Linked DNA regions of Methylosarcina fibrata AML-C10. The protein of the gene in region 1 binds, or shares a complex with, the protein of each later gene. Links are inferred from orthologs where the notes say so. Each region holds a gene or a part of one and is shown on either strand. Other genes may lie near its edges. The genes, in order: accD and accB.

What was found.
Region 2: the proteins of accD (region 1) and accB are in contact, whole or in part, in a solved structure (PDB 8UXZ), measured with the Escherichia coli proteins. The link is inferred for Methylosarcina fibrata AML-C10 from one-to-one orthologs.

Annotation. Positions count from the first base shown.
Region 1 is NZ_KB889965.1:2,115,745-2,119,002, reverse strand. Bases 1-2,933 are described here. They hold accD (acetyl-CoA carboxylase, carboxyltransferase subunit beta), read right to left. Parts: upstream 1,994-2,933; coding sequence 1,007-1,993; downstream 1-1,006. Other genes in these bases: trpB (tryptophan synthase subunit beta), read right to left, coding at 2,843-2,933; trpA (tryptophan synthase subunit alpha), read right to left, coding at 2,028-2,846; folC (bifunctional tetrahydrofolate synthase/dihydrofolate synthase), read right to left, coding at 1-983. Also shown: more of trpB, read right to left, coding at 2,934-3,258.
Region 2 is NZ_KB889965.1:3,116,224-3,119,498, forward strand. The notes cover bases 49-2,998. They hold accB (acetyl-CoA carboxylase biotin carboxyl carrier protein), read right to left. Parts: upstream 1,772-2,998; coding sequence 1,325-1,771; downstream 49-1,324. Other genes in these bases: accC (acetyl-CoA carboxylase biotin carboxylase subunit), read right to left, coding at 49-1,304; aroQ (type II 3-dehydroquinate dehydratase), read right to left, coding at 1,775-2,221; A3OW_RS0114720 (hypothetical protein), read right to left, coding at 2,428-2,998. Also shown: more of accC, read right to left, coding at 1-48; more of A3OW_RS0114720, read right to left, coding at 2,999-3,275. UniProt on the Escherichia coli protein: This protein is a component of the acetyl coenzyme A carboxylase complex; first, biotin carboxylase catalyzes the carboxylation of the carrier protein and then the transcarboxylase transfers the carboxyl group to form malonyl-CoA.

The DNA.
Region 1 (3,258 bases):
GCATGCACGCGTTTGCCCGGAAAATGCTCATGCAGGTATTCGGCCAGGGTGCCGACCGCCTGAGGGTTGTGTCCGACGTCCAGGAGGATCGGAACATCGCCGTCGATCAACTGAAAACGACCGGGTAGGCGAGTCGCCGCCAGACCCGTACGGATGGACGCGTCGCTGACCGGCAGCCTGTCCTGGAGCAGGGATACCGACAATAGCACGGACGAAGCGTTGCGATACTGGTGTTCGCCTTTCAAAGCCGGTTCCGGTAAATGCAAACATTGTTGCCGATCGGCGCTCCAGTGCCATTCATTCCCGTGTTTGTGGTACCTGAAATCCCGGCCGATGCAATACAGCCGGGCTTTTTTGCTTTCGGCCGTCTGAAAGATCGAAAAGGGTGGGTCCGGATCGCCGACAATGGCCGGAGTCGCCGCCCTGAAAATGCCGGCCTTCTCCCTGCCGATGTCTTCCCGCGTCGGTCCCAGCCAGTCGGTATGATCGATGCCGATGCTGCTGATCAGCGAGACGTCGGGGTCGATGATATTGACCGCATCGAGCCGCCCGCCCAAGCCGACCTCCAGTAATTGGATGTCGACTTTCGATCGAAAGAACAGATCAAGGGCGGCCAGGGTCCCGAACTCGAAATAGCTTAAGGTGACGTCGCCGCGCACCGCCTCGATACGGGTGAAGGCGGCGCAAATCGCAGCGTCCTCTACCGGCTGGCCGTCGATTTTAATGCGTTCGTTGTACTTCAGGATATGAGGCGAGGTATAGGCGCCCACCCGATAACCCTGGGCCCGATAGATCGCTTCCAGATAGGCGACGCAGGAACCCTTGCCGTTGGTGCCGGCTACCGTGACGGTGACCGGCTTGAGATAATCCGGATTCAGTTTGGAAAAAACGTTGGCGGCCCGTTCCAGTCCGAGGTCTATCGCCAAAGGATGCAAGCTTTCCTGCCAATCCAGCCAGCCCTTCAGGGTATCAAAATGCTGCATTAACCGATTGCGCCCGGATGCAGTCATTCATCCTGATCAAGATTCTGTTCGATATCGGTGGCTATGCTGTCCAGCAGCGGCTCCGTTTCGGGCGTTTCGGCAACCTCGTTCGCGTCGGTATCGGGGACGGCAAGGGCCGGGGCAAAGGCCGGCGTTCGGCCTGCCGTCAGCATGGCCAGAATGCTCGCTATTTTATCGCGCATTTCCCGCCGGTCGATAATCATGTCGATGGCGCCGTGTTCCTGAAGAAATTCGCTGCGCTGAAAGCCTTCGGGCAATTTTTCGCGCACCGTTTGCTCGATGACCCGGGGACCGGCGAAGCCGATCAGGGCGTTCGGCTCGGCTACGTTGATGTCGCCGAGCATCGCCAGACTGGCGGAAACGCCTCCCATCGTCGGGTCGGTCATAAAGGAAATATAAGGAATGCCGTGCTCGGACAGTTTGGTGAGCGCTGCGCTGGTTTTCGCCATCTGGAACAGCGAATACAGCGATTCCTGCATGCGTGCGCCGCCGCTGGCGGTAAAGACGATGAACGGAATGCCCAGCTCCAGGCTTTTGTTGACGCCGCGGATAAAGCGTTCACCGACGACCGAGCCCATCGAGCCGCCCATGAAGTTGAAATCGAAGGCGGCCGCGACAATACCCCGGCCTTTCAGCTTGCCCTTGATGACGACCAGAGCGTCGTTTTCCTTGGTTTGTTTTTGCGCCTGGGCGATGCGGTCCTTGTATTTCTTGCTGTCCTTGAATTTTAACGGATCGACCGGTTTTACGCCTTTGCCGATTTCTTCACGCTCTTCTTCATCGAGAAAGATGTCCAGCCTCGTTCTCGCCGGAATGCGCATGTGATGTTCGCATTTCGGACAGACGCTCAGGTTTCTTTCCAGTTCCAGGTTGTAGAGTATTGCATTGCAACTGGGACATTTGTTCCATAATCCTTCGGGAACGGTCCCTTTTTTATTGGAGTTTTCTGTTCGAATTGTGGATGGAACCAGTTTCTGAAACCAACTCATCGTCTTCTATCTGCCTCTTCGTACTTCATTGGGATCATGCCGTTGCCGTCGAATTGTCCATCGCCCGGCGCATGGCCGTTAACAATTCGACGATTTCAATTTTAGCGCGCTCGGGATCATCCAGATTGTTTTCTATTTTGCTGATCAGGGCGCTGCCGATCACGACGCCATCGCCGATGTCCGCAATTATTTTTGCCGTCTCGGCATCCTTGACGCCGAAACCGATGCCGACCGGAAGAGCGGCGTTGGCCCTGATTTGTTTCAGTTTTTTTTCCACGTCCGCGATGTCCAGATGCCCGGCGCCGGTAACGCCCTTCAGCGACACGTAATAAAGATAGCCGCTGCCGATCCTGGACATTTTCCGGATGCGCTCGTCGCTGCTGTTGGGCGCTAAGAGAAAGATCGGGTCGATGCCCCGCGCCTTGAGCAGAGCCCCGCATTCCTCGCCCTCTTCGGGCGGCAGGTCGACCGTCAAAATGCCGTCCACTTCGGCCCGCTGAGCCGCATTGGCGAAATCTTCATAGCCCATCGCTTCGATCGGATTCAAATAGCCCATCAGCACCACCGGCGTTTTCCGGTCGATTTTTCGAAATTCCATCGCCATCGCCAGGGTCCGCCGCAGGCTCATCTTATGGGCGAGGGCGCGTTCGCTGGCGCGCTGGATGACCGGACCGTCCGCCATCGGGTCGGAAAAAGGCACGCCCAGTTCGATCACGTCGACGCCGGCCTTGACCATCGCATGCATCATCGGCACCGTGAAATCGGGATGGGGGTCGCCGGCGGTAATGAACGGAATCAGAGCCTTGCGGCCCGCTTTCGACAATTCTTCAAATTTGGCGGCTAATCGGCTCACAGTTCTATCCCCTCGCGCTTGGCCATGGTTTGCATATCTTTGTCGCCGCGACCGGACAGGTTGACAATAATGGTCTGGTCTTTGTTCATTTTCGGAGCCAGTTTCATCGTATAAGCCATCGCATGGCTTGACTCCAGCGCGGGAATGATGCCTTCCGTACGGGTCAGGGCGTAGAAGCCTTCCAGCGCCTCGTTGTCGGTGATGTTGACGTAGTTGGCGCGGCCGGTGTCCTTGAGCCAAGCGTGTTCGGGCCCGACTCCGGGATAATCGAGCCCGGCCGAAATGGAATGAGTCTCGATGATTTCGCCGTCGTCGTCGGCCATTAAATAGGTGCGGTTGCCATGCAGCACGCCGGGCCGGCCTGCGCACAGCGGAGCGGAATGGCGGCCGGTGGCGACGCCGTCGCCTGCGG
Region 2 (3,275 bases), 1.0 Mb from region 1 along the record:
TGGCCTCCGGCCGCGAACGCGCTGTCGTTCATGATGTCATGCTGCAGCGGAATATTGGTTTTGATGCCGTCGATGATGATTTCGCTTAACGCCGTGTTCATTCGGGCAATCGCACTGGCGCGATTCTCGCCGTGCGCGATCAGCTTGCCGATCATCGAGTCGTAATAAGGCGGCACCTTGTACCCATTGTAAATATGCGTTTCGCAGCGGATGCCCGGCCCGCCCGGCATATGGAACTGCTCGATCGTGCCGGGACACGGCATGAACGTCTTCGGATCTTCGGCGTTCAGGCGGCATTCGATCGCATGGCCGCGCATGACGACCTGGTCCTGGGTGATCGACAAAGGCTCGCCGGCGGCAATCCTAAGTTGTTCCTTGACGATGTCGAAACCGGTGACCATCTCGGTGACCGGATGTTCGACCTGGACGCGGGTGTTCATTTCGATAAAGTAGAATTCCCCGTTTTCATAAAGAAATTCGAAGGTACCCGCGCCCAGATAGCCGATGTCGAGACAGGCTTTCGCGCAACGCTCGCCCATGAGCTTGCGCTGCTCTTCGGTGATACCCGGAGCCGGCGCTTCTTCCACCACTTTCTGATGGCGGCGCTGCATCGAGCAGTCGCGCTCGCCCAGATGGATGGCGTTGCCGTGCGCATCGGCCATCACCTGAAATTCGATATGGCGCGGATTTTCCAGAAACTTTTCCATATAGACCGTGGCGTTGCCGAAAGCGCTACCGGCTTCGGCCTTGGTCATCTCGATCGCGCTCAGCAAAGCCGCTTCGGTATGGACCGTGCGCATGCCCCGGCCGCCGCCGCCGCCAGCCGCCTTGATGATCACCGGATAACCGATTTCCGCGGCCAGCTTCAGGTTTTTTTCCGGATTGTCGCTCAATGGGTCGCCATTGCCCGGCACGCAGGGAATACCTGCCGCCTGCATGGCTTTTTTGGCGGAAATTTTATCGCCCATCATACGGATGGTGTCGGCATTCGGACCGATGAAAACGAAACCGCTCTGTTTCACTTTTTCGGAAAAATCGGCATTTTCCGACAAAAAGCCGTAGCCCGGATGGATGGCCTCGGCGTCGGTGACTTCCGCCGCGCTAATGATGGCAGGAATGTTCAGATAGCTGTCGGCCGACGGCGCCGGTCCGATGCAGACCGATTCATCGGCCAGGCGCACATGTTTCAGATTGCGGTCCGCCTCCGAATGCACGGCCACGACCTTGACGCCCAACTCGCGGCAGGCCCGTAAAATACGTAAAGCAATTTCGCCCCGATTGGCGATCACGATCTTGTCAAACATGAATCCCTCGCCCGGTTAGTTTATTCAATGATGAACAAGGGTTGGCCGTATTCGACCGGCTGGCCGTTTTCGACCATAATTTTGGTCACGATGCCGCTTTTGTCCGCCTCGATCTGATTGAGGATCTTCATCGCTTCGATGATGCACAAGGTATCGCCGACCTGAACTTTTTGACCGACGTCGGTGAACACTTTGGCGCCGGGTGAGGCGGACCGGTAAAACGTTCCCACCATCGGCGACTTGACCACGTGACCGCTAATCTTCTCCTCGGCCGGGGTCGCGGCAGACGGCGCGGCCATCGGCGCGGCCGACGGGGCGGGCGCCGGCGCCGAAGCATAGACGACGGGCGCCGCGGCGCTTGAATAACGGCTGATACGGATGGCTTCTTCTCCTTCCTTAATCTCCAACTCGGCAATGTCCGATTCTTCGATGATCTCTATGAGTTTTTTTATTTTTCTAATATCCATGGGTTATGGTCTCTCGGCTAATATCTGATGAGCGGCCTGTAAGGCCAGTTCGTATCCCGTTGCACCTAATCCGCAAATAACGCCTTTGGCGATATCCGAAAAATAGGAATGTTTTCTAAAAGGTTCGCGCGCATGCACGTTCGATAAATGAACCTCGATAAAAGGAATTTTTGTCGCCAGCAAGGCGTCGCGAACGGCGACGCTGGTATGGGTGAAAGCCGCCGGATTGATGATGATGAAGTCGGCCCGGTCGTGATAAGCCTGATGGATCAACTCGACGATTTCGTGCTCTGCGTTGTTTTGATGGAAATGAAGGCAGTGATTCAGCTCCCCGGCCATTTTTTCCAGGGATTGCCTGATGTCTGTCAGCGTCTTGTTACCGTAGTGGCCAGGTTCGCGGATACCCAATAAATTCAAATTCGGTCCATTCAATACGATAATCGTCGCCATTCGCTTTTTTAAAAACCCTTCTAATGATGCAATTTTAGGGCGGTAATTTTGCCTAAATTGAAAAGTATTGTCCAGATATTCTATTTTTCTTGCCAGATCGCGGAAGAAGTCCGGCGTTTAGGAGCAGTTTCTGCCCGATAGGCCGCCCGTGGGGAGTACCGAAGCTCCCCTTCCGCACGGCCGGGCGCGCGCGTTTTCTGCGCCGATCAAGACAATCCGGACAAAAAAGAAGCATCGATCCGGCAGCCGCCCACTTCGGGACGATCCAGAACGTCCTGCGCGAAATCCCGGTAAGTGGGAAGCTGGAAGGCAATACGGGTAATTTTGCCGCCGACAAACTCGAACTCCATCGCGCCGCCTTTGTCCCTGGGGCTCCCGGCTTGGGTGGTAAACAACAGAATGCCGACATTGCCGGCCGGGTTGTCGCTCGACTGTCTCGGGACGGGGCGGGCGCAACTCAGTTCGTCGATCATCAAGCCCGATAACGCCTGAGCCAACTGGCGCGCGTTTACGATCAGCCCTTCTCCCGGAATTTCGGTCACCGCCGCCGGGACTGCCGGGGGTTTGGCCGCTTCGGGCACGTCTTTGACCGCCTCAGAAACCGCCGTTTTTTCCTCGGAAGCGGCCCCGTTCGCAGCGCCTTCCTGTGCCGGAGCCGGAATTGGAGTCGGCGGATTCAACAGTTTTTCCAGGCCGAAGTTCCCCAGATGATTCTGCAGCAATACGGTGCCGTCGCCCTTTTGGGCCGTCGTCAGGAGAGGATACAACTGCCGCTCCATTTCGGTGACGTTGGTGTTTTTCAACACGGCCAGCCATTGCCTTTCAATCGACTTGAGCGGCGTCAGCCATTGTTCCCTTTTCTCGCTCGATTGGCCGAGCTGATCCCAATCCGCCGCCGTATTGATCGGCAAGGCCATCGCCTTCATCACGACATAATCGTCTTCCGTCAGGCAATTGCCGAAATCCCTGCTGCGAAAGGACTTGATGATTTTCTGGGAAAGCTCTTCGTTCAGGGCTTTCTGGCGGCCGATATTGAAGTTTTTCCAGTCGGGGC